4 regions of the Pseudomonas sp. CH61 genome follow, and region 4 is predicted to be linked to each of the others. Evidence: predicted binding sites of a transcription regulator. Region 4 holds the regulator's gene; each other region holds the start of a gene.
What was found. Region 4 encodes FliA, which starts transcription of late flagellar genes. Its sites were predicted from a motif close to CTAAAGTTTNNNNNNNNNNNGCCGNTAA; they were not measured.

Region 1: the regulator FliA is predicted to act here: its motif matches at 3,152-3,179, upstream of flgM (flagellar biosynthesis anti-sigma factor FlgM).
Region 2: the regulator FliA is predicted to act here: its motif matches at 1,545-1,572, upstream of AC5SEM_RS24995 (methyl-accepting chemotaxis protein).
Region 3: the regulator FliA is predicted to act here: its motif matches at 5,247-5,274, upstream of AC5SEM_RS18650 (methyl-accepting chemotaxis protein).

The regions. Positions count from the first base shown of each region.
Region 1 covers NZ_CM182098.1:4,084,196-4,091,816, reverse strand. The annotation lists gene AC5SEM_RS18325 (MFS transporter) at 1-1,366, shown strand, start outside; gene AC5SEM_RS18320 (flagellar brake protein) at 1,439-2,185, opposite strand; gene AC5SEM_RS18315 (flagella synthesis protein FlgN) at 2,274-2,741, opposite strand; gene flgM (flagellar biosynthesis anti-sigma factor FlgM) at 2,790-3,116, opposite strand; gene flgA (flagellar basal body P-ring formation chaperone FlgA) at 3,265-4,026, opposite strand; gene AC5SEM_RS18300 (chemotaxis protein CheV) at 4,109-5,041, shown strand; gene cheR (protein-glutamate O-methyltransferase CheR) at 5,088-5,915, shown strand; gene flgB (flagellar basal body rod protein FlgB) at 6,285-6,692, shown strand; gene flgC (flagellar basal body rod protein FlgC) at 6,696-7,139, shown strand; gene flgD (flagellar hook assembly protein FlgD) at 7,155-7,621, shown strand, end outside.
Region 2 covers NZ_CM182098.1:5,535,012-5,542,632, forward strand. The annotation lists gene AC5SEM_RS24995 (methyl-accepting chemotaxis protein) at 1-1,440, opposite strand, end outside; gene AC5SEM_RS25000 (LysR substrate-binding domain-containing protein) at 1,623-2,543, opposite strand; gene AC5SEM_RS25005 (NorM family multidrug efflux MATE transporter) at 2,702-4,099, shown strand; gene AC5SEM_RS25010 (putative bifunctional diguanylate cyclase/phosphodiesterase) at 4,207-5,880, opposite strand; gene rep (DNA helicase Rep) at 6,143-7,621, shown strand, end outside.
Region 3 covers NZ_CM182098.1:4,157,117-4,164,737, forward strand. The annotation lists gene AC5SEM_RS18620 (CTP synthase C-terminal region-related (seleno)protein) at 1-76, shown strand, start outside; gene AC5SEM_RS18625 (antibiotic biosynthesis monooxygenase family protein) at 73-378, shown strand; gene AC5SEM_RS18630 (DUF2025 family protein) at 504-830, opposite strand; gene AC5SEM_RS18635 (glycerophosphodiester phosphodiesterase) at 1,052-2,179, shown strand; gene AC5SEM_RS18640 (PepSY domain-containing protein) at 2,342-2,647, shown strand; gene AC5SEM_RS18645 (hypothetical protein) at 2,953-3,399, opposite strand; gene AC5SEM_RS18650 (methyl-accepting chemotaxis protein) at 3,510-5,132, opposite strand; gene AC5SEM_RS18655 (transporter) at 5,410-6,432, shown strand; gene AC5SEM_RS18660 (inorganic phosphate transporter) at 6,678-7,621, shown strand, end outside.
Region 4 covers NZ_CM182098.1:1,020,097-1,027,717, forward strand. The annotation lists gene AC5SEM_RS04610 (DUF6124 family protein) at 1-89, opposite strand, end outside; gene flhA (flagellar biosynthesis protein FlhA) at 722-2,851, shown strand; gene flhF (flagellar biosynthesis GTPase FlhF) at 2,863-4,203, shown strand; gene fleN (flagellar synthesis regulator FleN) at 4,320-5,150, shown strand; gene fliA (RNA polymerase sigma factor FliA) at 5,147-5,887, shown strand; gene AC5SEM_RS04635 (chemotaxis response regulator CheY) at 6,054-6,425, shown strand; gene AC5SEM_RS04640 (protein phosphatase CheZ) at 6,444-7,232, shown strand; gene AC5SEM_RS04645 (chemotaxis protein CheA) at 7,287-7,621, shown strand, end outside.

The DNA.
Region 1 (7,621 bases), 3.1 Mb from region 4:
AGCGCTGTATTTCGCCTCGCTGATGATGTTGATCGGCTCGGGCCTTCTATCCACTTATCTGGCCTTGCGTCTGGCCGCTGACAATGTCGACGGCCTCTGGGTCGGTGCGCTGATGGCGGCCAACTATTTCGGCCTGGTGCTGGGCGGCAAGATCGGTCACCGGCTGATCGCCCGTGTCGGGCATATTCGTGCTTATTCCGCCTGTGCCGGGATCGTCGGGGCGGCGGTGCTCGGCCATGGGCTGGTCGATTGGCTGCCGGCGTGGCTGGTGCTGCGGACCATTGTCGGTCTGGGCATGATGTGCCAATACATGGTGATCGAGAGCTGGCTCAACGAGCAGGCTGACGCCAATCAGCGAGGTCTGGTGTTCAGCGGTTACATGATCGCGTCTTACCTTGGCCTGGTGCTGGGTCAATTGATTCTGGTCATGCACCCAGGGCTGGGTCTGGAACTGCTGATGCTGGTCGCGCTGTGCTTTGCGCTGTGTCTGGTGCCTGTGACATTGACTCGAAGGATTCACCCGGCGCCCCTGCATCCGGCACCGATGGAACCGCGCTTCTTTATCAAGCGGGTGCCGCAGTCTTTGAGCACGGTGCTCGGTGCCGGTTTGATCATCGGTTCGTTCTACGGTCTGGCACCGTTGTATGCCTCGCAGCAGGGACTGTCGACCGAGCAGGTCGGTCTGTTCATGGGTAGCTGCATCTTTGCTGGTTTGCTGGTGCAGTGGCCGTTGGGCTGGTTGTCCGATCGTTATGACCGGGCGTTGCTGATTCGCTGCTTTGCCGGGTTCCTCGCGGTGGCGGCGTTGCCGTTGGCGGTGTTGCCGCAGGTGCCGCTTGAGGTGCTGTTCGGGGTTGGCTTTCTCTGTTCGCTGGTACAGTTCTGTCTGTATCCACTGGCGGTGGCGTTCTCCAATGACCATGTCGAGGGTGATCGCCGGGTGTCGCTGACGGCGATGCTGTTGGTGACCTACGGGGTCGGTGCGAGCATCGGGCCGTTGCTCGCGGGTGTGCTGATGAAGCTTTTCGGCAGTCAGAGCCTGTATGCGTTTTTCAGCTTCTTCGCGCTGGTGCTGGTATGGCGGATACGGCCGAAAGCCGTGACCAATCTGCATCAGGTCGACGATGCGCCGCTGCATCACGTGGCCATGCCCGACAGCATGTCCAGCTCGCCACTGGTGGCAGCGCTTGACCCTCGAGTAGACGAGCAGGTGGTGCAGGAGCAGATGGTGCAGGACCCTGTGCAAGCGCCGCCGACTCCCGAGCCGGAGCCTGAAGCCGATGCGCAGCCAGAGCCTGCAGCAGAAGCGGAATCGGATAGCGGTAGCGACAAGCCTGCACCGGATCTCAGCGGCGGAAGACCCTGAACTGAACAAAAAGCACCGCGCATAAAAAAGGGCAGTCCCACCAGGGGCTGCCCTTTTTATTGTCGCTGCGAATCACATATCGTCTTTGTCGAAACGGCGTGCTTCACGTTGCAACTGATACACGAAACGCTCAACGTTGCGCGCTGCCTGACCACTGATGTTGTGGAAGCGCAGGCCGGCAAAGGTGATGTTGAGTTTTTCTTCGAAGTGCAGATAGCGCAATTCGACGGAGGTCGGCTGGTTGCCGAACAGTGGCGGCGCGATCAGGCGGTCATAGACTTGGCCCAATTGCAGACGATCAGTGATATCGCCTTCGAAACGCAGCTTGCAGCCGGTCGCGGAGATATCCAGCAGTTTGCCGTTGATCGGAGCCTTGAGCTTTTCGCCGCCCAGTTCAACGCTGACCAGATCAGTCAGTTTCAGCGCGGCGCGGAAGGCATTGCGGCGCTGGTGGTAAACCACTTCAGTGGGCAGCTCGCCGGTGTAGAAACGATCACCTTCGGACTCTTCGATATTCAGCGTGCCGGTGCATTCCCAGGCAATGCGCACACCGTCATGAAAACCTTCGACCTTGAATGGTTCGCCGGCGAGCAGAAAGCGTTCGCCATCACGCGGGATCATCTCGTCCAGCGCGATCGAAGCGCTGTCGCGGTCAACTTTGATCAGATAGCTCTGGAAGCGCTGGCTGCGCTCATGAAAGGTGATGATCAGCGGATCGTGGCTCTCTTGCAGCTGGCGCAGGTTGCTGGAGATTTCCAGTGGCGTGGTAAGCACCTTAGGGGGCTGCGGAGCATCATCCGCGCTGAGGGCGTTGGACACGGTTTATCAATCTCCAGACAAAATATGACGACTTGCCAGCATTTTGCCAGCATGTTTCTCGGGTTGATAGTGCTGGCGCATCAACGGCTCATGCCTGGCTGAGCGGACGCGGTGTGGCGGGTTTGGCAAAAGTGCCGCTGGCGTTATACAGCGCCGGCGCTTCACCACCCGTGAGGATCTTCAGCTGATTGGCCGTGGCGGCCTGCTGGATCTGGATCGACTGGCCGTTCTTGACGTTGGCGGCCTGGCATTGAGCAATCAGATCGGTCAATGCATCGCCTTGCGTCAACAACTGCTCGCCAATGCTCGACTGGCCAGCCAGTTGCTCCAGACCGCTGCGGTCTGTCGGCAAGTTGAGGCTGGCGAGTATTTCGCTGCGTTTGCGGCCATGCTGTTCAAGCAGAATGATCAATGCCTGTTTGTGCGCCAGAATTTCTTCCAGCAGGGGCATGTCGCGACCGTGCAACGCGAGAGATTCGGTTTGCAGCAACTCCAGCAATTGTTGAGCTGGAGCAAAGTCGTCGTTGATCAGTTGCAATAAATTAGTGTCGTGCATGGCTGGCCTTGGGTGTTAAGCGTCCAAAAGCCTCGCGCCGGCAAAGGCCTAGCGCTGGGCTTCGAAGTTGAGCAGTTTGCTGGCTACACGGTTGCTGTCGACTTTATAGCTGCCATCGGCAATCGCGGCTTTCAACTCGGCCACACGGGCTTTGTCGACAGCAGGTTGATCGCGCAGCTTGTCAGTGACCTTCTGCAACTGTTGAGCCTCATTGCTGAGGTGTACCGATTCCCCGCTTTTTGCGGTACTGGCCGGTTCGGCCTGGGTATTCAGCGGCGCGGAGGTGCCGGTTTCGGCGGTTTCCTTGGCGTTGCTGGTACGTGTACTGCCCGTAAGTGACGAGGAGCTGTTCAAACGGCTGAAATCGATGACCATGATAAAAACCTCTGGGAATTTGGACGCTTGCCATGTTTTCGGCCATCCCCTGGAAAACTTTAGGCACATTTACAATGAGCCTTGCATGCGCCGGCGCGTGTCCTGCTGCGGCACAGTTTAGGGAACAGCCGGGGTCAGCGCCAGTTTTCTACATCGCGACTTCCACTTGGCCCGGCGCGGTGACTTGCGCCTTGATGACCCGTTGCGAGTTGAGGTTTTTCACCCGGATCTGTTCCTTCAAACCGCCATTGGCCAGCGCTTCCCCGGGCATGCGCACGGCGAGCGTGCCGCTGCGGGCGGTGATGACCACTTGATCGCCTTTGCGAATGACTTCGGCCTGTTCCAGATGAACCAAGGTGATGACCTGATCGGCTACCGTTGGTCGGGTTAATTTCTGCCCGATCGCTTCGTCTACCGACGTCAGAAAGCCTTGGTTGATCGTGCTCACGTCGCGCTCACGCAGGGTCACGTCCTGTGGTTCGATAATCCCTGCACGTTTCAGCGGTCGGGTGGTGGTCACGATCTCGCGAAACAGGCGGACTTGAGCGGGCACGAACACGGTCCAGGGCGAGGCGCCTTCGCAGCGAACCTTCACGGTAACCCGGCCCAACGGACGTGCGGGACTCTCCAAAGTCGCTGTCAATTCCTTGTCGCACATAGGCATGCGCATGCGGGGGTCGAGCTGGTTTACTTCGATTTCGTAGCGGCCTTCCGTTTGACTGGTTGCCAGATAGTCTTCTACGGTGAACTCAAGAAAGCCCTGAGTGACGCCGATAAGCATGTCAGGCAAGGTAACCGCATCAGCAATGGCAGGGCTGCCAGCAAAAAAGCAGCAAATAGCGCCCGCAGCACAAAGCCCTCTGCGGAGGGGAGATGTCAGGCGTCGAAAAAATGTCGTTTGAGCGTTCATACGAGTTAAAAAGCAAGCGCCGTGCCGTTTAGCAATGAATGTGCGTCGCAACAACACTTGGCGTTGATGTAGGAGTCTGGGCATGGCTGGTGTAATGGATTCGGTGAACCAGCGCACGCAACTGGTAGGGCAGAATCGCCTGGAGCTGTTGTTGTTCCGTCTTGACGGTCAGCAGCTCTATGGAATCAACGTGTTCAAGGTGCGGGAAGTGTTGCAGTGCCCGTCGCTGACGTTGATGCCCAAGTCCAGTCCTGTCGTGTGCGGGGTGGCAAATATCCGGGGGGCGACCATTCCGATCCTTGATCTGGCAATGGCCACCGGTTCCGGAGCGTTGAAAGACAAGAACAACCCGTTCGTGATCATCACGGAGTACAACACCAAGACCCAGGGTTTCCTGGTCCGCTCGGTGGAGCGCATCGTCAACATGAACTGGGAAGAGATTCATCCACCGCCCAAGGGCACGGGTCGCGATCATTACCTGACCGCTGTGACTCGGGTGGACAATCAGTTAGTCGAAATCATCGACGTCGAGAAAGTGCTGGCGGAAGTTGCGCCGACACCGGAAGCGATTTCGGTGGGCGTGGTCGATGTCGAGACCCAGACCAAGGCACTGTCGTTGCGTGTCTTGACGGTCGATGACTCGTCGGTGGCGCGCAAGCAGGTCACGCGTTGTCTACAGACGATCGGTGTCGAAGTGGTGGCGCTGAACGACGGCAAGCAGGCGCTGGATTACCTGCGCAAGCTGGTCGACGAGGGCAAGAAGCCGGAAGAAGAGTTCCTGATGATGATTTCCGACATCGAGATGCCGGAGATGGACGGGTACACCCTGACGGCGGAAATCCGCGGCGACGCACGCATGCAAAAGCTTCATATCATCCTGCATACTTCGTTGTCCGGGGTATTCAATCAGGCGATGGTCAAGAAAGTCGGTGCTGATGACTTCCTGGCCAAGTTCCGCCCTGATGACCTGGCATCCCGGGTAGTCGACCGGATCAAAGCAGCAGATATCAGCTAGGGGCCTTCTGCCCCTGGCGGTCAACACGATTTAAGAGGCGGCATCATTGTCTACGGGTAATTTGGATTTCGAACAGTTCCGGGTGTTCCTGGAAAAAGCCTGTGGCATTTTGCTCGGTGAAAACAAGCAATACCTGGTCTCGAGCCGTCTCAACAAACTGATGGAGCAGCAAGGCATCAAATCCTTGGGTGAGCTGGTTCAGCGCATCCAGACCCAGCCGCGCAGCGGTTTGCGCGAGCAGGTGGTCGATGCCATGACGACCAACGAAACCCTGTGGTTTCGTGACACCTATCCGTTTGAAGTCTTGAAGAACAAGGTACTGCCTGAAGCGATCAAGGCCAGCCCCAACCAGCGTCTGCGGATCTGGTCGGCGGCGTGCTCGTCGGGCCAGGAACCGTACTCGCTGTCGATGTCGATCGACGAGTTCGAGCGCAGCAACCTTGGCCAGTTGAAGATGGGTGTGCAGATCGTTGCCACTGATTTGTCCGGCCTTATGCTGACCAACTGCAAGACGGGCGAGTACGACAGCCTGGCGATCGGTCGTGGTTTGTCGCCGGAACGTTTGCAGCGTTACTTCGACCCGAAAGGGCCGGGGCGCTGGGTGATCAAGGCGCCGATCAAGAACCGCGTGGAGTTCCGTTCGTTCAACCTGCTCGACAGCTATGCCGCGCTGGGCAAGTTCGACATCGTGTTCTGCCGCAACGTGTTGATCTACTTCTCTGCCGAAGTGAAGAAAGACATCCTGTTGCGCATTCACAGCACGTTGAAGCCGGGCGGTTATCTGTTCCTTGGCGCTTCCGAAGCGTTGAACGGTTTGCCGGACCATTACCAGATGGTGCAGTGCAGCCCGGGGATCATTTACCAGGCGAAGTGATTGCATCGGCAACACAAAAAACGGCAGGCCCGCAAAGGCCTGCCGTTTTTTGTGCCTGCGGAATTTCTCCCTGACACCACAAAACCCCTGTAGGAGTGAGCCTGCTCGCGATAGCGGTAGCACATTCAGCATCATCGGTGCCTGACACACCGCTATCGCGAGCAGGCTCACTCCTACAGGGACCGTGGTGTGTATGAGATGGACGGCAAGCGGCAGAAAAGCGGCATCCGGCGGAAACCGGTTGCCGCTTTTCTGGCATTGCCGCTTTGCCGACTCCCGGCAAAGCCCCGGTTTATAGGGGGATTATGGTTTGGCACGGCGCTTGCTAAAGCTCAGTTACGAAAAACCGGTCACCTGAAGGTTCCCGACATGAGCATCAGCTTCGATAAAGCGCTCGGCATTCACGAAAAGGCATTGGGCTTCCGCGCCCAGCGTGCCGAAGTGCTGGCCAACAACATCGCCAACGCCGACACCCCGAACTACAAGGCGCGGGATCTGGACTTCTCCAAAGTGCTTGAAGCACAGACCCAGAAAAACGCCAACGGCACCATCGCCCTGAACATGACCAACAGCCGTCACATCGAAGCTGAAGGCCTGGGCAACGGCGACGAATCGCTGATGTATCGCACGCCGATGCAACCTTCGATCGACCAGAACACCGTGGACGCCCAACTGGAACAGTCGAACTACGCGGAAAACGCCGTCGGCTTCCAGGCCAGCTTCACCCTGCTCAACAGCAAATTCAAAGGGCTGGTATCAGCCCTGCGCGGAGAGTAATTCATGTCCCTGTCCAGCGTTTTCAACATTGCCGGCAGCGGCATGAGCGCACAGACCACGCGTCTGAACACCGTGGCCTCGAACATCGCCAACGCCGAGACCGTCTCGTCGAGCATCGACCAGACCTATCGCGCCCGTCACCCGGTATTCGCCACCATGTTCCAGGGCGGCCAGAACAGCGGCAGCAATTCGCTGTTCCAGAGCCAGGACGCGGCCGGTCAGGGCGTACAGGTGCTCGGTGTGGTCGAAGACCAGAGCAACCTCGAAGCGCGCTACGAGCCGAATCATCCGGCGGCTGACGCCAAAGGCTACGTCTACTACCCGAACGTCAACGTGGTGGAAGAAATGGCTGACATGATTTCCGCGAGTCGTTCGTTCCAGACCAACGCCGAAATGATGAACACCGCCAAAACCATGATGCAGAAGGTACTGACCCTCGGTCAGTAATAAGGGGCGACTGCCATGAGTGTTACCGATACCACCGCTACGCCGAGCCTGAAGGACATCCTCGCCAACTCGGCGAAGACCAGCAGCACCACGACGGGCGGCATCGCCTCGGCGACCAACAGTGCCACCGGCGGTCAAGCGTTGGGCAAGGATGCGTTCCTGCAATTGCTGGTCACCCAGCTGAAAAACCAGAACCCGCTCGACCCGCAGGACAACAGCGCATTCGTTGCGCAGTTGGCGCAGTTCAGCAGCCTCGAAGGCATCACCACGCTGAACTCCACCGTGAGTGGCCTGGCCGGCAACTACAACTCGTCGCAGGCGCTGCAAGCTTCGTCGCTGGTCGGTCGCAATGTGATCGTGCAGACCAACACCGCGCAGCTCGACGATCCGAGCAAAGGCCTGACCGGTTCGGTGAACCTGTCGACGTCCATTGCTGAGGGTACCGTGACCATCACCGACAGCAGCGGCAAGACGGTTCGCAC
Region 2 (7,621 bases), 2.1 Mb from region 4:
GTTGATCACGGTGGCGGTGCTGTTCAGGGCGCCAGCGATTTGCTCCAGCGAGGACGACGCTTCTTCCATCGAGCTGCGACCAATCTGCGTTTGCTGAGCGTTTTCCTGCGCCAGACGCTGGGTCGCGCCCATGTTGTCGGCAATGTTCAGCGAGGTTGCGCTGAACTCTTCCACCGCACCGGCCATGCTGGTGATTTCGCCAGACTGCTGCTCCATGCCCTCATAAGCACCGCCGGACAAACCGGACAACGCCTGCGCACGGCTGTTAACTTCTTGCGAGGCACGACGGATGTGCTCAACCATGGTCGATAAAGCCTGACTCATCTGATTGAACGCGCGAGACAGCTGACCGATTTCGTCGTTGCTCGAGACGTTCAGACGCACGCTCAGATCACCGGCGCCCAAGGCCTCGGCCTGACGTACCAGATCGCTCAGTGGTGCCAGTTTGCTGCGCAGCAACCAGACTACGGAACCGACCGCCAACAACATCGCCAACAGGCTGCCAATAGCCAATTGCGTACCGACGCTCCAAGTCACCGCGCGAATCTCGGCTTTCGGCATGCTCGCCACGACCGACCACGGCCCGCCGTCGAAAGGCACGGCAACGCTGTAGAAATCCTCGGACTTGTCGTCCCAGAACTGACCTTTGCCCGGTGTTTTCGCCAGACCATTGATCACCGGAATCGCCTGATCCAGTGCCTGCACACCCGCCGGGGCGACCAGCCATTTGTTTTGCTCGTCGAGCAGCGCCAGGGAACCGGTCTGGCCGATGCGGAAGCGCTTCAGGTTATCGAACTGGGCATTCTGCGCGTCGGTGTAATCGAAGCCGACGAACAGCACTGCAATCACCTTGCCGCTGCCGTCACGCACTGGCGTGTACTGAGTCATGTAGGAACGATCGAACAGCAAGGCGCGACCGACATACCCCTGTCCTGCCATCAGCTTCGCGTAGGCCGGGTGTGCGTGGTCGAGCAAGGTGCCGATGGCGCGAGTGCCGTCCTGTTTGGTCAGCGAGGTGCTGACCCGTACGAAGTCTTCGCCGCTGCGCACGAACAGTGTGGCAACACCGGCGGTCATTTGCTTGAACTCGTCGACTTCCTTGAAGTTGTTGTTCAAGACTTCGCTGCCCAGGTGCAAGCCCGGGGTCTGGGTGCCTGCCACCGTCACCGGTTCACTCGGGTGAATGCTCAGACCCGCGCTGAAGCGCTTCTCGAACAACCCGCTCAGGCGCTGGGTGCTTTCACGCAGCGTGCCGTGAAAGGTACTCAGTTGGTCGGCCAGCAGCCGTGCCTCACTGGCCAGATGCTCTTCACGGGTGGCGAGGTTGGCGGAATCCAGCGAACGCAAGGCGAACACCGTACTGCCACTGATGACTATCGCCAGTATCACGGCGAGGGCGAGGCCTAACTGTGAGGCGATCCGAGCGCGAGGTTGAGACATGACAGCTCCTGGCCGAACTTTCCGATCCTCCTTGATCGCAGCTCGGATAATTTTTAATAGTGGGGGTGAATCGTGGATACCGGCACGACGGTTCCACATGCACGTATTCGGCGGTAAAGCCGAATACTTGAGCGAGCAGCAGGGTTATGGCACAAGGCCGGCATTGTGGCGGCTCGAACGTTTCAGCTCAAGCGTCTTACATCCGGCAGTTCCATGGCGCGGACTTCGCCTTGCAGAAAGTCGCTGAGGCGGCGCAAACGTTCACCGCCCGGACGGGTTTTTGGCCACACCAGGTAATAATTCAGTCCGCTGGCGACCGCCGTTGGCCACGGCAGGCTCAGGCGTCCTTGCGCGACGTCCTCGGCAACCATCAACAGATCGCCCATCGACACACCGTAGCCGCGCGCCGCTGCGATCATCCCCAACTCGAGGGTATCGAACACCTGCCCGCCCTTGAGCGACACCTGATCGGACAGCCCCATCTGCTCCAGCCAACTGCGCCAGTCGCGACGGTCGGGTGTCGGGTGAAGTAACTCAGTACAGGCCAGCCGAGCCAGATCCCACGGCTGATCGTTCAGCAGGTTAGGCGCCCCCACCGGAATCAGCTCTTCAGGAAACAGCAGGCTGGCCTCCCAGTCCGGCAGAAAATGCCCGTCACTCAACAACACAGCACAGTCGAAAGGCTCATCGTTGAAGTCCACCGAATCGACATCCATCCAGGCGCTGGTCAGTTGCACTTCGTTGCCCGGCTGCAAGTGGCGGAAGCGACTGAGCCGCGCCAGCAGCCAGCGCATGGTCAGGGTCGACGGCGCCTTCATGCGCAGAATGTCGTCTTCGGCGCGCAAGGTATTGCAGGCCCGCTCCAGCGCACCGAAGCCTTCGCGGATTCCCGGCAACAGCAAACGCGCCGCTTCGGTCAGCTGCAGGTTGCGACCACTGCGATGGAATAGCCGGCAAGCGAAATGATCTTCCAGGGTTCGAATATGCCGACTGACTGCGCTCTGGGTGATCGACAACTCTTCCGCCGCACGGGTGAACGAACTGTGCCGTGCCGCCGCTTCAAATGCGCGCAGGGCATACAAGGGAGGAAGACGACGGGACATACAGAAAGCTCCTATAGCGGGATGCAGCCGGACTGACAGAATCTACTCAGGATGAGTTTTACTCATGCAATCCATCCTTTTTATCCCTTTGTGCAACGCCTGCCAAGCGCCGAGAATCAACGCTCTCCTGTTCCCTCTGAAATCGACTGGTGATGACCATGCAGCATCCTGTGCGTACCGAACTCTGGGCCATCCTGCGGCTGGCAGGGCCGTTGATTGCTTCACAGTTGGCGCACATGTTGATGGTGCTGACTGACACCTTGATGATGGCGCGCCTCAGTCCGGAAGCGTTGGCTGGCGGCGGACTGGGTGCGGCGACTTATTCGTTCGTGTCGATTTTCTGCATCGGCGTGATTGCGGCGGTCGGCACGCTGGTGGCGATTCGCAAAGGTGCCGGCGACATCATTGGCGCCGCACGGCTGACCCAGGCCGGGTTGTGGCTGGCGTGGCTGATGGCGCTGGGCGCCGGGCTGCTGTTGTGGAACCTGAAACCGGTTTTGCTGTTGTTCGGCCAGACCGAAACCAACGTAAACGCTGCCGGGCAATTTCTGATTGCCCTGCCCTTCGCCCTGCCCGGTTATTTGAGCTTCATGGCCCTGCGCGGTTTCACCAGTGCAATCGGCCGGGCAACCCCGGTGATGGTCATCAGCCTTGCCGGCACGGTGGCGAATTTCCTGCTCAATTACGCGCTGATCACCGGCATGTTCGGCCTGCCGAAAATGGGCCTGACGGGGATCGGACTGGTCACGGCAATCGTTGCCAACTGCATGGCGTTGGCATTGGCCTGGCACATCCGTCGGCATCCGGCGTATGACGCTTATCCATTGCGTGCAGGCTTGTCGCGACCCAACGGGCAATATCTCAAAGAATTGTGGCGTCTCGGCCTGCCAATCGGCGGCACCTACGCGGTGGAGGTCGGTTTGTTCGCCTTCGCGGCGCTGTGCATGGGCACCATGGGCAGCACGCAGTTGGGCGCGCACCAGATTGCCCTGCAGATTGTTTCGGTGGCATTCATGGTGCCGGCGGGCATGTCGTATGCGATCACCATGCGTGTCGGCCAGCATTACGGTGCCGGGCAATTGAGCGATGCGCGGATGTCCGGGCGGGTCGGGATCGTCTTTGGCGCCGTGGTCATGCTGGGTTTCTCCATGGTGTTCTGGTTGCTGCCGAATCAGTTGGTCGGGTTGTTCCTCGATCACAACGATCCGGCGTTTGCCGAGGTGATTCGTCTGGCGGTGAGCCTGCTGGCGGTGGCGGCGTGGTTTGAGTTGTTCGACGGCACGCAGACGATTGCCATGGGCTGCATTCGAGGGCTCAAGGATGCCAAGACCACGTTTCTGGTCGGGCTCGGCTGCTATTGGCTGATCGGTGCACCGGCCGCGTGGTGGATGGCGTTCCACCTCAACTGGGGGCCGACGGGCGTCTGGTGGGGGTTGGCGCTGGGGTTGGCGTGTGCGGCGGTGAGTTTGACGCTGGCGTTTGAATGGAAGATGAAGCGGATGATTCGGCTGGAGCCTGCGTCATCAAGTCAGTTCACTGTCCCGCAGACCGACTGAGATCCCTTGTAGGAGTGAGCCTGCTCGCGATAGCGGTGTGTCAGACAACTCATCATTTCTGACACACCGCTATCGCGAGCAGGCTCACTCCTACATTGGTTATGTGTTCAGCTCACGATTTCAAGGGCAGACTGCTGGCTTGAGCCAAACGTCAGATATTCAACCAGTTCCGCCAATGGCAACGGCCGGCTGATCAGATAACCCTGCACCTGATCGCAACCAAACCCGCGCAGCAGCTCCAGTTGTTCCGGCGTCTCGACCCCTTCCGCCACCACTTCCAGATGCAGGTTGTGCGCGAGATTGATCATCGCGTGCACCAGTTTGCGGTTCTCCTCGCGCTGCTCCATGCCGCCGACAAAGCTCTTGTCGATTTTCAGCAAGGTGATTGGCAAGCTGTTGAGGTGCACGAACGAGGAAAACCCGGTGCCGAAGTCATCCAGCGAGAAACGCACGCCGAGACGGCCGAGGGCGTCCATGGTCTGCTTGACCAGATCGCTGCGGCGCATCACCGCGGTTTCGGTCAGTTCAAACTCCAGCCATTGCGCTTCAACACCGCGCTCAGCAATCAAGCGACTAAGCGTCGGCAACAACTGACTGTCCTGAAACTGCCGGAACGACAGGTTGATCGCCATGTGCAGTGCCGGCAAACCGCGTTCACGCAAGGCCTGCATATCGCGCAAGGCCCGGGAAATCACCCAGTAACCCAGCGGCACAATCAAGCCACTCTGCTCGGCCAGCGGCACGAACTCGCTCGGCGGCAGCAGGCCGCGTTCGCCGTGACGCCAGCGTACCAGCGCTTCGAGACCGACGATCTGACCGTCCGCAAGATTCAGGCGGGGCTGGTAATGCAGCTCCAGCTCATCGCGACGCAAGGCCCGGCGCAGCTCGCTTTCGAGGTCAGCCATGCTCCGCGCATTGCGGTTGATGCGTTCGTTGAAGATATGAAAAGTGCAGCCCTGCGTACTTTTCGCCTGCTGCATGGCGATGTGCGCGTGCCACATCAGCGGGTCGGCGCCGCCCTGCGCACGGGCATGGGCGATGCCGAGGCTGGAGCCGATCAGCAGGCTTTCGCCGTCGACCCAGTAAGGTTCGGCGAGCGCTTCGGTGATGCGTTCAGCCATCCATTCGGCGCGCTGCGGCGCCCGGCGAGTGTCGATCAGCAGGGCAAATTCATCGCTGCCCAGCCGAGCCAGTTGATCACCGGCCTCCAGCTGGCTTTTCAGCCGTGCGACCACTTGCAGGATCAACCGATCGCCGGCCTGATGACCAAGCGCGTCGTTGGCGTGACGGAAGTTGTCGAGATCGAGATGCCCGAGGGCCAGGCCGCGTCCGTCGTTTTCCGCGAGACGGGCGGCGAGCAAGGTCTGGAAACCCTGACGGTTGGCGATACCGGTCAGCGGGTCCTGCTCGGCCAGGCGTTGCAGGGTATTTTCAAGAACGCCGCGTTCGCGCACATGGCGCAGGCAACGGCGTAGCATGCCGGCGTCGAGAGCGTCGAACACCAGCCAGTCACTGACGCCAACCGGCGCGGTGTCCGGTTCATGTTCCAGCAGCAAGACCGTCGGCAGGCTGCAACGGCCCGGTGCCGGTTGCAATGCCGGAAGGGTCAACAACACCGCATTGCGGTTGTCTTCGAACAAACTGCTGACCGAATCCCAGCTCGGCGCGCTGATCAATACCGCCGCGCTCCCCATCGGAGCCAGACACTCGCGCAATAACGCTGTCCACGCTGGCTCTTCGGCCAGTAGCAGCAAACGCAAGGGTTCGACAGGCGTAGACAAGCTAGCTCCCTAGACTCTGCAATGATGTGGGCGGGGCATTATGCCGTTGCGCCGTTCAATGACCAAATGACAACGGTTATCAAAACGTTATTTTGTGTCACGAATGAGAACATTAGCCGCAAAATCACCGCGCATCCTCCGCGAAAGTAACAAAACCGGCAAATTTGAATCGCGTGGTACGTCACAAGTCGGACAGAGCAGCACAAATCGCTGAGCCTGTTAAAATGCCGGCCCATTTCGTCAACGACTCCCGAATTTTCGTATGTCCCGACTCAATCCCCGGCAGCAAGAAGCCGTGAACTACGTCGGCGGCCCTCTATTGGTGCTCGCCGGTGCTGGCTCCGGCAAGACCAGCGTGATCACGCGCAAGATCGCGCACCTGATCCAGAACTGCGGCATCCGCGCCCAGTACATCGTCGCCATGACCTTTACCAACAAGGCCGCGCGCGAGATGAAAGAGCGGGTCGGCACCCTGTTGCGGGCCGGCGAAGGGCGTGGCCTGACCGTCTGCACGTTCCACAACCTCGGTCTGAACATCATCCGCAAGGAACACGTGCGGCTGGGCTACAAACCCGGTTTCTCGATCTTCGACGAGACCGACGTCAAGTCCCTGATGACCGACATCATGCAGAAGGAATACGCGGGCGAAGACGGCGTCGACGAGATCAAGAACATGATCGGCGCCTGGAAAAACGACCTGATCCTGCCGCCTCAGGCGCTGGAGAACGCGCGCAATCCCAAGGAACAGACTGCCGCCATCGTCTACACCCACTATCAGCGCACGCTCAAGGCGTTCAACGCGGTGGACTTCGACGACCTGATCCTGCTGCCGGTAAAACTCTTCGAAGAACACGCCGACATCCTCGAAAAGTGGCAGAACAAGGTGCGTTACCTGCTGGTCGACGAATACCAGGACACCAACGCCAGCCAATATTTGCTGGTGAAAATGCTTATCGGCAAACGCAACCAGTTCACCGTGGTCGGCGACGACGACCAGTCGATCTACGCCTGGCGCGGCGCGCGCCCAGAAAACCTGATGCTGCTCAAGGAAGACTATCCATCGCTGAAAGTGGTGATGCTCGAGCAGAACTACCGCTCGACGAGTCGCATCCTGCGTTGCGCCAACGTGCTGATCTCGAACAACCCGCACGAATTCGAAAAGCAGCTGTGGAGTGAGATGGGCCACGGCGACGAGATCCGCGTGATCCGCTGCCGCAACGAGGACGCCGAAGCCGAGCGCGTGGCCATGGAAATCCTCAGCCTGCACTTGCGCACCGACCGCCCGTACAGCGATTTCGCGATCCTTTATCGCGGCAACTATCAGGCCAAGCTGATCGAGCTGAAATTGCAGCACCATCAGGTGCCGTATCGCCTGAGCGGTGGCAACAGCTTCTTCGGCCGCCAGGAAGTGAAAGACCTGATGGCCTACTTCCGCCTGATCGTCAACCCGGATGACGACAACGCCTTCCTGCGGGTGATCAACGTGCCACGCCGGGAAATCGGCTCGACCACCCTGGAAAAACTCGGCAACTACGCCACTGAACGCAAGATCTCGATGTACGCCGCCACCGACGAAATCGGTCTGGGCGAGCATCTGGACAGCCGCTTCACCGATCGCCTGTCGCGCTTCAAGCGTTTCATGGACAAAGTGCGCGAGCAGTGCGCCGGCGAAGACCCGATCTCGGCGCTGCGCAGCATGGTCATGGACATCGACTATGAGAACTGGCTGCGCACCAACAGC
Region 3 (7,621 bases), 3.1 Mb from region 4:
ACGTGCGGCGCTTAAAGGGTTGATGCCGCCGCTGGTGCGGGCGTTTGTTGAAGCTTGTGGGGAGTTACGTTTATGACTGATTGCTTTGCGGTGATTTTTACTTCGACTCGAACCGAAGGTGACAACGGCTATGCCGAGGCGGCCGAGCGCATGGCTGCGTTGGTCAGTGAGCAGCCGGGGTTTCTTGGGGTGGAGTCGGTTCGTGGGGCGGATGGCGTCGGGATTACGGTGTCGTATTGGGAGAGCGAGGCAGCGATTCTGGCGTGGCGGCAGAACCCTGAACATCAGGTGATTCAGGCCCGTGGGCGTTTGGAGTGGTATTCGGCGTTTCATACGCGGGTGTGCAAGGTTGAACGCGAGTATCGGTTCGGGCCATAAAATGGCGGCGCATTGGCGGCCGCCTTCGCGAGCAGGCTCGCTCCCACAGGGGATTTGTGATCGACGCAGATCCAATGTGGGAGCGAACCTGCTCGCGAAGAGGCCCTCACCCTCACAGCAAATCTTCAGCCCCGCACCAGACTACGCACCGCCACAATCTCCGGCACCTCAACCTTGCTCATATAAACGCGCAACGGCTCGGTGATGTTGATCCGGTCATCAATATTCTGATCCAGCAACAACTGAATCAACTCGCGTTTAAGCGTCATGGTCTGCGCTGTCGCCGGCGCCCAGACGAATTCATTCACAGGAATAATGCCGTCATCGGCCACGTCCATGCCGAACGAATCTTCGCTGAAACGCACGATGTATTGACCGGTTTTGCGGTTGAGGCCGACAAAACCCTTGAGATCGTCGGCAGCCTGGCAGATGAGTTGGGAGGTGATGCGCATGGTAAACCTCACGAAAAATGATCGATGGTTTACACGCAGGGCAACAGAGCGGCGCGCCCTCTGCCGGGACGTCTGCCGAGGTCAAGCGTACTGCAAACCGCGCCACAAAAGTGCAGGAAAAATCGCTTTTAATACGTTTATGTCGGTCCTGCGATAGCACCCGAGCGATTCAGTTGTTAAAAGGTAGGTCTTTGAAAATGCCCTGCGAAAGGAACTCGAACATGCCCGCTACTTTCACCAAAAGTGCTCTGGTCCTGAGCCTGCTGCTCGGCCTCGGTCAGGCGCACGCCGCCAGCCAAACCGATCCGAAAGCGCTCGCTGCCGCCAACGGCATCCCGCACCCGGCGGTGATCGCCCACCGTGGCGCGTCTTTCGATGCACCGGAATCCACTGCGGCGTCTTACAAACTGGCTCGTGACCTGGGCGCCGATTACCTGGAAATGGACTTGCAGCGCAGCAAGGACGGCGTGCTGTTCGCCCTGCACGACGACAACCTGCAACGCACCACCGACGTTGCGACCAAATTCCCGGAGCGCAAGGACGCCTCGGCCACCGCGTTTACCATGGCCGAACTGAAAACCCTCGACGCCGGCAGCTGGTTCAACGCCAAGTACCCGGATCGCGCGCGCCCGTCCTACGCTGGGCTGAAGATTCTGACCCTCGATGAAATCATCGACATCGCCCAGGCCAACCCGCAACACAAGCCGGGCCTGTACATCGAGACCAAAGAGCCGCAACTGTTTCCCGGGATCGAGAAAGACCTGAAAGAGAAGCTGCAGGATCGTGGCTGGCTGAGCCCGGCCGGTTCGAAACTGGCGAAAAGTGCGCTGGGTGTTGGTCAGGGTAAAGGCAAGGTGATCCTGCAAACATTCGAGAAAAACAGCCTCGAACTGCTGGAAAAAGAAATGCCGCAAGTGCCGAAAATCCTCCTGTTGTGGGTCGGCGAAGGCAGCATCGAGCCGAAATCGAAAGTGACGTTTGCCGAATCCGGCGAGAAAGACAAAAACGTTTTCTACGGCAAGCAAGAGCCGAAGTCCGAAGCCGAATTCAAACAATGGGTGGATTACGCCAAGGCCCAGGGTGCAATCGGCACCGGCCCTTCGGCGAAGCTGACCAAGGGCGGCGACCAGAGCTACTCGGATCTGGTGCAACCGTGGATGAACCAGTACACCCACGATCAAGGCTTGCTGGTGCACGTCTACACCGTTGATGAACCGTTAGATTTCGAGAAAGTCATGGCAGCCGGTGTCGACGGCATCTTCACCAACCGTGCCAGCGAACTGTTGAAATTCTACAAACGCCCGGCGGCTGGCACTGTTGATCAGGTGTTGAAGAGCAACGGTTTCTGATCTGAAATCGAGGCGCCTATATCGCGGGCAAGCCACGCTACCAGAGGTTCTGTGCAGGTGCATGGCTTGCCCGTTTTGTTTGGGTGCGGGGTTTTAAGGGTGAGTTAAGTTGTGCCGGTTAACCTGAGGCCACTTAAACGAATCACCCCAAGGAACGAACCGATGAAAACTTTGACTGCCCTGTTTACCGCCGCTGCCCTGACTCTTACCGCTGGCCTGGCCCAGGCTGATGTCCGCGTCGACCAGATTCCTGAACTGGTTAAGTCGGGCAAGATCAAGTCGCTGGAGTCGATGAACGCCGAAGCGCTGAAACTGCATCCGGGTGCGACTATTACTGACACGGATCTGGACAACCACTTCAATGGTTATGAGTATGAAGTTGAGCTGAAGACAGCTGATGGTAAAGAGTTTGATGTGGACTTTGATGCGACCACTGGCAAGGTGCTGAGCAACAAGCAAGACACTTGATTGAACGCACTATCAAAAGCCGCACGATTGAAAGATCGTGCGGCTTTTTTGTGTTCGGCTTTTTTTATTGGTTGTCAGTGAGATTTTCTCCCCCTCACCCCAGCCCTCTCCCCCAAGGGGGCGAGGGGGAAAGGGAGCAGATCGGGGGCTATTCAAGGCCTGAGTTCGACTCGCAATCTTGCAGCCGACAAGAAAACACCAAAGACCTGAGTGCACCTCGATATTTCAGGTCGGCGTACCTCGAATAATCACCGCGGTCAGTCCCCTCTCCCTCTGGGAGAGGGCTAGGGTGAGGGGAAAGGGCATCACGCCGAGGTGCTGACCAACGAGCCCGAAGTGCTCGAGTCGGAATCCTGCAACGCCTGCAACAGCGAGGCAGTGGCGGTGGACAGGGACGCCGAGGTAGCGGTGATCTGCGCTTGTGCGGCGGCTACTTCCGCAACCTTGGCATCCGAACTTTCCTGCTTCGCCTGCGCCGCTTGCAACGCCTGCTGTTCTTCCTGCAATTGCTTTTGCAACTCGGCAATCTGCTTGCGCAATTCCTTCACCGAATCCGATTCTTCACTGCTGCTGGAACTGCTGTCACCCGCCGGAGCGGCCCCTCCACCGGCGGCGACTTTATCGCTATCGGCAGTCGCACCCGTGCTGGCGGTTGCTGAGGTAGACGTGTCGTCACCAACGTCACTGATCGACGTTTTGCTGGTCGGTGCGCTGACGGTCTGATTGATCGAAACAGAAGTGATGCTGACCATGAAAAGGCTCCAATGCCGGTTATAGATAACCGGTCATCGACCATGGCCGCAGGTAATTGAGATCGACTGTGTACCGACTCGGTATCCGAACCGGTACACAGTCGATGGCGTCAGGCGCTCAGGCGCGCGGTGACTTCGTTCAGTTGCCCGGACAGACCGTGCAGGTTCTGGCTGGCACTTTCGGTGCGCTGCACGTTGTCGAGGTTGGTGCTGGCGATCGAAGTGATCTCGGTGAGGTTGCGCGAGATGTCCTCGGCCACCGAGGTCTGCTCTTCGGCAGCGGTAGCGATCTGACGGTTCATGTCGCGGATCGCTTCTACGGCGTGAGTAATGCGTTCCAGCATCGCGCCCGCCTGGGTCACCTGCTCGACACTTTCTTCGCTACGCGTCTGGCCGCTGTCGATGGCTTGTGCGGCGTCCACCGCACCGGTTTGCACGCTCTGAATGATCTGGTTGATCTCGATGATCGACTCGGCAGTGCGCTGTGCGAGATTGCGCACTTCATCGGCAACCACCGCAAAACCACGCCCGGCCTCACCGGCCCGCGCCGCTTCAATCGCAGCGTTGAGCGCCAGCAGGTTGGTCTGTTCGGCGATGCCACGAATCACTTCCAGCACTTTGCCAATGCGGCCGCTGTCGGCTTCCAGACGACGAATCACCGTGGCGGTGTTGGCGATTTCACCGCGCATCTGGGTGATCGAGTGAATGGTGCTCTGCATGACCTTCTCACCCTGCTGGGCAGACTGGTCGGCATCGTCCGCAGCACGCGCGGCATCGGCAGCGTGACGCGCCACTTCTTGGGCGGTGGCGGACATTTCGTTCATCGCCGTGGCCACTTGATCGGTGCGGTTGAACTGCTCGTTGGTGCCGCCGGCCATGGTCGTGGCGATCGCATTCAACTCACCGCTGGCGCTGTCCAGATCACTGGCGCTGCGCTGCAAACGGGTGAAGGTGTCGGCGAGGAAATCGCGCAGGGTATTGGCCGCTGCGGCGAGGTTGCCCAGTTCATCCTGACGGTCGCTGACCACACGTTCGGCCAGTTTGCCGCGGCTCAATTGGGTGACGTAATCGATGAGTTTGCGGATCGGATCGACCAGGTTGCGGTTGACCAGCCACAGGCTGAGCAGGCCGATCAACAGGCCCGACGCGAGCATCACCAGCAGCCCCAGCCACACGGTGCGATCGGCCTCGGCACTGATCAGCGCCGACTGTGCACTACCCTGCTTGCGCAACTCAGCGACCAGTTCGCTCATCTGATCACTGGCGGCACGGTCAACGCCTTTGACCGCCGCGTCACCCGCCGCCGGATCACCACCGGCAGCCACGTAGGCATCGCGTCCCTTCTGATAGGCGCTACCCAGTTGACGGTGTTCGTCGCGCAGGCGTTCGATGCGCGATTTCAGACTGGGCTCAATGCCTTTCTGCCCGGCCAGTTCACCAAGGATGTTCTGTACATCGCGCTGCCGGTCTTCGAACTGGCCCCAGTACTTGGCCAGATCCGCCGGTTGTTTGCCGCGCAGCAGGACGTTTTTCCACTCCTGCACCTGCACCTTGAATTGCAGGTTGGCTTCGTCGATCAGTTGCGAGGTGTGCAGGGGACCGGCGATCAACTGGCTGTAGCTTTGCACGCCGTTGGAGAGGAAATGAAAACAGGCCAGCGCAATCAACAGCACCGCCAGCAAGCTGCCGCTCAGCAGGGCGAGGATTTGCGCTCTCAGGGATTTTTGCAGCATCGAAAGATACTCAGGACAAGAATGAGGCACGCCCGGTAAGGCGTGAAATTGTGCCGGACATCCATGTCGGCGAGCCTTGGCTCATGGCCAATGGCGCGCAACCTAACGCAACTGTGATCGGCGCGCCAGAGCGCTTCTTGAAGAAAATCCGACCGTCGGTAAGTCGCTGATTTGACGTCACTTTACTGTCATATAAATGTCATGTGACATTGCGATGATGCGGCTCAGTGAACCTGCCATTTGCGCGACCGACGCACCCTCCTCGCAGCGAGCCTTCATGAACCACAGCCTCGATATCAGTCATCGCGATCCTGATCTGTTTGGCCTGCTCTACGGCTTCCGTTTCCTGCCCGGCGAACGGGGCCGCGAAGTCGATTCGGCCACGGCACTGCGCTGTTTGCAGGACGATAGTGACAGCGGCGAATTCCTCTGGCTGCACCTCAATCTGGCGCATGCAGCGTGCGAGCGCTGGATGAAAAGTCATCTGCAATTGCCCGAAGAGTTTTTCGAGGCGCTGCACGAAGGCTCGCGTTCGACGCGCATCGAGCATGTCGACTCGGCATTGCTGGCGGTGGTCAACGATGTGGTGTTCAACCTCAGCAGCATGGTTTCTTCGGATGTGTCGACGCTATGGGTTTGTGTGCGCAGCAAACTGATCGTCAGCGCGCGCTTGCAACCGCTGCACTCGGTGGACAAATTGCGCTCATCGGTGAAGGCCGGCGAGCGCTTTCGTTCGCCCTCGGAACTGCTGGTGCATCTGCTCCGTGATCAGGGTGAGGTGCTGACGCAGATCGTGCGCAAGACCAGTCTGAGTGTTGATCAGGTCGAAGACGAATTGCTCTCCTCGCGGCTGTCGACCAACCGTGCAGAACTCGGTGCCAACCGCCGCGTGCTGGTGCGCCTGCAACGGCTGCTGGCGCTGGAGCCGGGCTCGTTGCTGCGTCTGCTCAACCGGCCGCCGCCGTGGTTGCAGAAGGAGGACGTCAAGGAACTACGCAAATCCACCGAGGAGTTTGCGCTGATCATCAACGACCTCACTGCCCTCGGCGAGCGGATCAAACTGCTCCAGGAAGAGATCGCCGCCAACCTCAACGAACAGAGCAACCGCACGCTGTTCACCCTGACCGTGGTCACGGTGCTGGCGCTGCCGATCAACATCATTGCCGGTTTTTTCGGAATGAATGTGGGTGGCGTGCCGTTGTCGCAGGATCCGGAGGGGTTCTGGATATTGGTCGCGCTGGTGGCGACGTTTACCGTGATTGCCGGGCGTTGGGCATTTCGCAAGCGCGGGGATTATTGACCACCGAACCTGATGTCCAGCACAGATCACCTGTGCGAGCCTGCTCGCGAAAGCGATCTGTCATTCAACAATGATGGTGACTGACACTCCGTCTTCGCGAGCAGGCTCGCTCCCACGGGGGACCTCATCGGCCTTAAGACCGACGGTGGGATTAATCCGCCAAACACTGACATGGCGCAGTCTCTCTGTAACATTCTGCAACGATCATGGGCGACATTCCTTCCCTCGCTCAGGATTGTCCTGCTATGGCTACTCCCTCCCTGACCGCCAGCCCCGCGTCCGCCGCCAGCGGCAGGCCTGCCCTCGACAAGAAAACCGGCCCATTCACCTACGTGATCTTTTTCGCCGTGCTGGCGATGGGAATGCTGTTTACCGCTTACAGCCTGATGCACGACATGCACGAACTCGGCACGGTGGTCACCACGTGGACGCCGTTTCTGCTGCTCGGCGTCGCGCTGCTGATTGCTCTGGGCTTTGAGTTCGTCAACGGTTTCCATGACACCGCCAACGCCGTGGCGACGGTGATCTACACCCACTCGCTGCCACCCAATGTCGCCGTGGTCTGGTCGGGGTTCTTCAACTTTCTCGGCGTGCTGCTTTCGAGTGGTGCGGTGGCGTTCGGCATCATTGCCTTGCTGCCGGTGGAGTTGATTCTGCAGGTCGGTTCGTCCGCTGGTTTCTCGATGATTTTCGCCCTGCTGATTGCGGCGATCCTATGGAACCTTGGCACCTGGTGGCTGGGTTTGCCAGCCTCGTCTTCGCACACCTTGATCGGTTCGATCATCGGCGTCGGTGTGGCCAATGCCTTGATGCATGGCCGCGACGGCACCAGCGGTGTCGATTGGGCACAGGCGACCAAGATCGGTTATGCGTTGCTGCTATCGCCGTTGGTGGGTTTCGGTTGTGCGGCACTGTTGCTGCTGGCGCTGCGCGCCTTCGTGAAGAATCGTTCGCTGTATAAAGCGCCGGAAGGCAACACGCCGCCGCCATGGTGGATTCGCGGTTTGCTGATTCTGACCTGCACCGGCGTGTCCTTCGCCCACGGCTCCAACGACGGGCAGAAAGGCATGGGCCTGATCATGTTGATTCTGGTCGGCACACTGCCAATGGCTTACGCCTTGAACCGCACCATGCCGGAAGAACAGTCGTTGCAGTTTGCCGCCGTGGCGCAAGTCACCCAGCAAGCGCT
Region 4 (7,621 bases):
TCGGCGGCGTCGTGGAGTTTTTTTGAATCGAGGGATTCGTAGGGGGAGGTGGGGTCGGTTTCGGGTGGGTTGGGTGTTGGTTTGATCATGTGAAGCTCCTAGAGTCATTGGAGCTGCCAACGTTCGCTGCGAGACGAATGAGGGTGGCAGCTATACGCGGGTCGCAGACCGGGACTCTAGAACCGGCAGACCTGAAGGTCTCCCACGTACAGCCGCCATAAAAAAGCGGGTGTTGTGCGTCCAGAGATCGACGGGCTGCGAGACCCGATCGCTGATTCGTCAGCGACCGACCCACAATAGAACCCGACCCCAAGGCGCACAAGCCGGCGGATTCTGGCTTGGCTGTAGGCAATGGCGCAAGGATTTGTAGCCTTGAGACAGTGTCTGCAGGTGTCTTTTAAACAGCTTCGTTTAAATCGAAAAAATTGTGCCGGACATAAGGGCCCCTTCGCGAGCAGGCTCGCTCCCACAAGAAACTGCATTCCAAATGTGAGAGTGAAATGCACACCAAATGTAGGAGTGAGCCTGCTCGCGATAGCGGAGTGTCAGTTGACGAATTTTTTGGATGACACGCCGCTATCGCGAGCAGGCTCACTCCTACAGGGGGCATGTTTTCTCTCCCGATTTCACTCCTTGGCAAAAGTTGGAAAGCTTCTTGCAGTACCCGCCGTGAGCCCGCTCTGGGCGTCAAAAGTTTGCTTTAAAGGAACGGGGAAAACCGGTGGATCGCTCTCAGTTATTCAACACTGCTCGCACAAACGTTGCCGACCTCAGTCGAGGCAATCTGGGCGTGCCGTTGTTGCTGCTGGTCATGCTGGCGATGATGATGTTGCCGGTGCCGCCGTTCCTGCTCGACGTGTTTTTTACCTTCAACATTGCCCTGTCGATTGTCGTCCTGCTGGTCTGCGTGTATGCGCTGCGACCGCTGGATTTCGCCGTGTTCCCGACGATTCTGCTGGTCGCGACGTTGTTGCGGCTGGCGCTGAACGTGGCCTCGACGCGGGTGGTGATGCTCCACGGTCAGGACGGCCACGCCGCTGCCGGTAAGGTGATTCAGGCCTTCGGTGAGGTGGTGATCGGCGGTAACTACGTGGTCGGTATCGTGGTCTTCGCGATCCTGATGATCATCAACTTCGTCGTAGTGACCAAGGGTGCCGGGCGGATTTCCGAAGTGAGCGCGCGGTTCACCCTCGATGCGATGCCCGGCAAACAAATGGCGATCGACGCCGACCTCAACGCCGGTCTGATCGACCAGAACCAGGCCAAGGCGCGTCGTCAGGAAGTCGCCCAAGAGGCTGAGTTCTACGGTTCGATGGACGGTGCCAGCAAGTTCGTTCGTGGTGACGCCATCGCTGGCCTGCTGATTCTGTTCATCAACCTTATCGGCGGTATGGCCGTGGGTATCTTCCAGCACAACATGAGCTTCGGTGATGCCGGTCGGGTTTACGCCTTGCTGACCATCGGTGACGGTTTAGTGGCGCAATTGCCATCACTGTTGTTATCGACAGCGGCAGCGATCATGGTGACCCGTGCTTCCGGTTCTGAAGACATGGGCAAGCAGATCAATCGTCAGATGTTCGCCTCGCCGAAAGCGCTGGCGGTGGCGGCCGGTCTGATGGCGGTGATGGGCCTGGTGCCGGGCATGCCGCACTTCTCGTTCCTGAGCATGGCCGCGCTGGCCGCTGGCGGCGCGTACCTGTTCTGGAAGAAGCAGAACGTCGCCAAGGTCGTGGCACTGGAAGAGGTCAAGCGCCAGCAGGAGCTGCTGCCGTCGCCGGCTCGCGCCATGGAAACCAAAGAGCTGGGCTGGGACGACGTGACGCCCATCGACATGATTGGTCTGGAAGTCGGCTATCGCTTGATTCCGCTGGTGGACCGCAATCAGGGCGGGCAATTGCTGGCGCGGATCAAGGGCGTGCGCAAGAAGCTCTCGCAGGATCTGGGCTTCCTCATGCCGACCGTGCACATTCGTGACAACCTCGATCTGGCGCCAAGCGCCTATCGCCTGACCCTGATGGGCGTGATTCTGGCCGAAGCCGAGATCTACCCGGATCGCGAACTGGCGATCAACCCGGGCCAGGTCTACGGCACGCTCAACGGTATCAACGCCAAAGATCCGGCTTTCGGCCTGGAAGCGGTGTGGATCGAAATCAGCCAGCGTGCGCAGGCACAATCGCTCGGTTACACCGTGGTCGATGCCAGCACCGTGGTCGCGACCCACTTGAACCAGATTCTGTACAAGCACTCCAGTGAGCTGATCGGTCACGAAGAAGTGCAGCAACTCATGCAATTGCTGGCCAAAAGCTCGCCGAAACTGGCTGAAGAGCTGGTGCCGGGCGTGGTCTCGTTGTCGCAGTTGCTCAAAGTGCTGCAAGCGCTGTTGGCTGAACACGTGCCGGTACGCGATATCCGCAGCATTGCCGAAGCCATCGCCAACAACGCCGCGAAGAGTCAAGATACCGCCGCGTTGGTGGCTGCGGTGCGGGTTGGCGTATCCCGTGCAATCGTCCAAAGCATTGTAGGCACTGAGTCCGAGCTGCCTGTGATCACCTTGGAACCAAGGTTGGAACAAATATTGCTCAATAGTCTGCAGAAGGCAGGACAAGGCTCGGAAGAGGGTGTTCTGCTGGAGCCAAGCATGGCCGAGAAGCTGCAGCGTTCGCTCATCGAAGCGGCGCAGCGTCAGGAAATGCAAGGTCAGCCAGTGATCCTTTTGGTCGCTGGCCCGATCCGCGCGATGCTCTCGCGCTTTGGCCGCCTCGCAGTCCCTGGATTGCATGTGCTGGCCTACCAGGAAATACCGGACAACAAGCAAGTGACCATCGTTGCGACAGTAGGGCCCAACGGCTGAGGTAGTGGTTTATGCAAGTTAAGCGTTTCTTTGCCGCCGATATGCGTCAGGCCATGAAGCTGGTTCGTGATGAGCTGGGCGCTGATGCCGCCATCATTGGCAATCGCCGCATTGCCGGCGGTGTCGAGCTGACGGCGGCACTGGATTACAAATTGTCGGCGCTGGCGCCACGGGTTCCGAACATGGAACTCGAAGACGAGCTGCGCAAGACCCAGTCGCGCATCGTCACCGCTCAGGCCGAGTTGAGCCTGCGTGGCGAAGCTGATGGCAATAGCAATCGCCAGATCTTCGCCGGGCTGCCGTTGACGGCTGGCCTGCCGCTGACCGCTGCCGAACCGCTGAGCGAGCCGACTTACGCCGCACCGGCGCGTCCGGCCCCGGCGCCGGCGCAGTCTTCCGGCGGCGTTGATCCGCGTGCACTGGATTCGATGCGTTTTGAATTGAACAGCCTGCGCGAGCTGATGGAAGTTCAGCTCGGCACCCTGGCCTGGAATCAACTGCAAGGCAGCCGTCCGGCGCAAGCCAATCTGTATCGCCGTCTGCAACGTATCGGCCTGTCCGGTCCGTTGTCGCGCGATCTGCTGGCGATGATCACTGATATCGAAGAACCCCGTCAGGCCTGGCGCATGTTGCTTGCGCACCTGGCGCGGATGATTGCCGTACCGGAAGTCGAGCCGCTGGAAGAGGGCGGTGTGATTGCCATGGTCGGCCCTGCCGGCATGGGCAAGACCACCACGCTGGCCAAGCTCGCCGCGCGTTATGTGCTGAAATACGGCGCGCAGAATGTCGCGCTGGTGAGCATGGACAGTTTCCGTATCGGCGCTCAGGAACAACTGAAGACGCTGGGCCGCATTCTCAATGTGCCAGTGACTCACGTCGATCCGGGCCAATCGCTGGTGCAGGCGCTGGATCCATTGCTGCGCAAACGCGTGGTATTGATCGATACTGCCGGCCTCCAGGCCAGCGATCCTGCGCTGCGCATGCAGCTGGAAAGTCTGGCCGGACGTGGCATTCGTTCAAAAAATTATCTGGTCTTGGCAACCACCAGCCAGAAACAGGTTCTAACCGCCGCTTATCACAGTTACAAGCGTTGCGGGCTAGCCGGGTGCATCCTGACTAAACTGGATGAAACGGCCAGCCTTGGCGAAGTGTTGAGCCTGGCGATCAGTCATGAATTGCCGGTCGCGTACCTGACCGATGGCCCACGGATTCCGGATGATTTGCATCTGCCGCGCCGTCATCAACTGGTCAGCCGCGCCGTCAGCGTGCAAATGCAGGAAGAACCCAGCGAAGAAGCCATGGCTGACATGTTCGCTGATATCTATCACAGCCCGACCAAGCAGGTAGGCTGAGGTATTCATGAACAGTTTTTGTACCTACATCGATGGTCTGCCATGCATTGTTCCGGTTGTGAACGCGCAGCCAGTAATGTGGCCTCCGTCTATGCAAGACAAGGTAAAGAAATAACATGGGCAGCATGCATCCCGTACAGGTGATCGCGGTGACCGGCGGCAAAGGTGGCGTCGGCAAGACTAACGTGTCAGTGAACTTGTCGCTGGCGCTGGCAGAGCTTGGCCGTCGGGTCATGCTGCTGGACGCCGATCTGGGACTGGCGAACGTCGACGTTTTGTTGGGTCTGACCCCTAAACGCACACTGGCCGACGTGATCGAAGGCCGTTGCGAATTGCGCGACGTGCTGTTGCAAGGCCCCGGTGGCATCCGCATCGTCCCGGCCGCGTCCGGCACGCAAAGCATGGTGCACCTGAGCCCGGCGCAACATGCCGGTCTGATTCAGGCGTTCAGCGACATCGGCGACAATCTCGACGTGCTGGTGATCGACACCGCTGCGGGTATTGGTGACTCGGTAGTCAGTTTTGTACGCGCCGCGCAAGAAGTGTTGCTGGTGGTCTGCGATGAGCCGACTTCCATTACCGACGCCTACGCACTGATCAAACTGCTCAACCGCGATTACGGCATGAACCGCTTCCGCGTGCTGGCCAACATGGCGCAGAGCCCGCAGGAAGGGCGCAACCTGTTCGCCAAGTTGACCAAGGTCACGGATCGTTTCCTTGACGTCGCTCTACAATACGTCGGCGCCGTGCCTTACGACGAAAGCGTGCGTAAAGCGGTGCAGAAGCAGCGTGCGGTGTACGAAGCCTTCCCGCGTTCCAAGTGCGCGCTGGCGTTCAAGGCGATCGCGCAGAAGGTCGACACTTGGCCGCTGCCCGCCAACCCGCGTGGCCACCTTGAGTTTTTCGTCGAGCGCCTCGTGCAGCAAACGGCAGGGCCCGTGCTATGACCGCAAGCGGTATGAACTACTACAAGAAGTCGGCACGTGACGCGCAGTACGAACTGATCGAGCGTTACGCGCCACTGGTTAAACGCATTGCCTACCACTTGCTGGCGCGCTTGCCGGCGAGTGTGCAGGTCGAAGATTTGATCCAGGCCGGAATGATCGGCCTGCTCGAAGTCTCGACCAAATACGACGCCAGCAAAGGCGCCAGTTTCGAAACGTACGCGGGCATACGAATCCGCGGCGCGATGCTCGACGAAGTGCGCAAAGGGGACTGGGCGCCACGCTCGGTTCACCGCAATACCCGGATGGTCAGCGACGCAATTCGCTCAATTGAAGCTAAAACCGGCCGTGATGCTAAAGATCACGAGGTTGCGGCCGAACTCCAATTGAGTCTCGACGATTACTACGGGATTTTGAATGACACCTTGGGCAGCCGCCTGTTCAGTTTCGACGACCTGCTGCAGGACGGCGAACACGAAGGGCTGCACGAGGATGGCGCGAGTGCTCATCTTGAGCCGTCACGCGATCTGGAAGATGAACGTTTCCAGGCGGCGTTGGCGGACGCGATTGCCAATTTGCCGGAGCGTGAGCGACTGGTGTTGGCGCTGTACTACGACGAAGAGCTGAACCTCAAGGAGATCGGTGAAGTCCTTGGCGTCAGTGAATCGCGGGTCAGCCAGTTACACAGCCAGTGCGCGGCCCGTTTGCGGGGGCGTTTGGGGGAGTGGCGAGCGCGCTGAAGGCAGTGTGGGGACACTGCGAACGAGGCTGGTGCGGTGATGAACGGCACCGGTCTTGCTCTGTTGTGCTCCAGACAGTCTTCGAGTGCTGCGCCGATTGATTGAAGTGGCGCGTCCAGGTGCTGGGCGCGTTTAAGACTGCTTGGAGGTCGAATTGAACAAAGACATGAAAATCCTCATCGTTGATGACTTCTCAACGATGCGGCGGATCATCAAGAACCTGCTGCGCGATCTTGGGTTCACCAACACCGTCGAGGCTGACGATGGCGTGACTGCCATTCCAGTGCTCAACAGCGGCAGCATCGACTTTCTGGTAACGGACTGGAACATGCCGGGCATGACCGGTATCGACCTGCTGCGTCACGTGCGTGCCGATGAAAAACTCAAGCACCTGCCAGTGCTGATGGTGACTGCAGAAGCCAAGCGCGAGCAGATCATTGAAGCCGCTCAGGCCGGTGTAAACGGCTACGTAGTCAAACCTTTCACGGCTCAGGCGTTGAAAGACAAAATCGAGAAGATTTTCGAACGCATCGGCTGATGAACGCGCGGGGGAGCTATGGAGCATAACGAATCTTCACAGGGCGATTTCGAGTCGACCCTGAAAAAACACGCGGTCGAACTGGTCGAAAGCCTTGAAAAAGGCAGGTTCGGCGACGCTGTGCAACTGATCCATGAGCTCAATCAGACCCGTGACCGTGGCCTGTACCAGGAAGTGGGCAAGCTCACACGTGAACTGCACAGTGCGATCGTCAACTTCCAGATCGACCCGAACATGCCGCAGGCCGAGGAAGTGTCGCAAATCACCGACGCCACCGAACGCCTGGGCTATGTGGTCAAGCTGACGGAAGCCGCGGCCAACCGCACCATGGATCTGGTGGAAAGCGCTACGCCGGTGGTCAATGGTCTGGCTGACGAAGCCCAGACTTTGAGCGCCGATTGGGGTCGCTTCATGCGTCGCGAGGTCGGGGCTGAAGAGTTCCGTGAACTGGCGCGCCGGGTCGACGGTTTTCTGTCACGCAGCAGCACGGACAACCGTGCGGTGTCGAGCAATCTCAACGACATCCTGCTGGCCCAGGATTACCAGGACCTGACCGGTCAGGTGATCAAGCGTGTGACCCAACTGGTCACCGAAGTCGAAAGCAATTTGCTCAAACTTGTGCTCATGGCCAGTCAGGTCGACCGCTTTGCGGGCATCGAACATGACCGCGCCGCGATGCTTGCAGAAAAAGATCCACAAAAACATCTCTCGCAGGGTGAAGGTCCGCAGATTCATGCCGATAAACGAGAAGACGTTGTGTCCGGTCAGGACGATGTGGACGATTTGTTATCCAGCCTCGGGTTCTAGAGTTTTGGAATTTTAGGTTTTTTGGGTTTTTAGACCTGTAGGAGCACCCCATTAATGAGCTTCGGCGCCGATGAAGAGATCCTTCAGGATTTCCTGGTTGAGGCCGGCGAGATTCTTGAGCAACTGTCCGAACAACTGGTCGAGCTGGAAAGCCGTCCGGATGACGCAGATCTGCTCAACGCAATTTTTCGCGGTTTCCACACTGTAAAAGGGGGCGCCGGCTTCCTTCAGCTCAATGAGCTGGTGGAGTGCTGTCACATCGCCGAAAACGTGTTCGACATCCTGCGTAAGGGTGAGCGTCGCGTTGATGCAGAACTGATGGACGTTGTCCTCGAAGCACTGGACGCGGTGAACAGCATGTTCACTGAGGTTCGTGAGCGTGCTCCGAT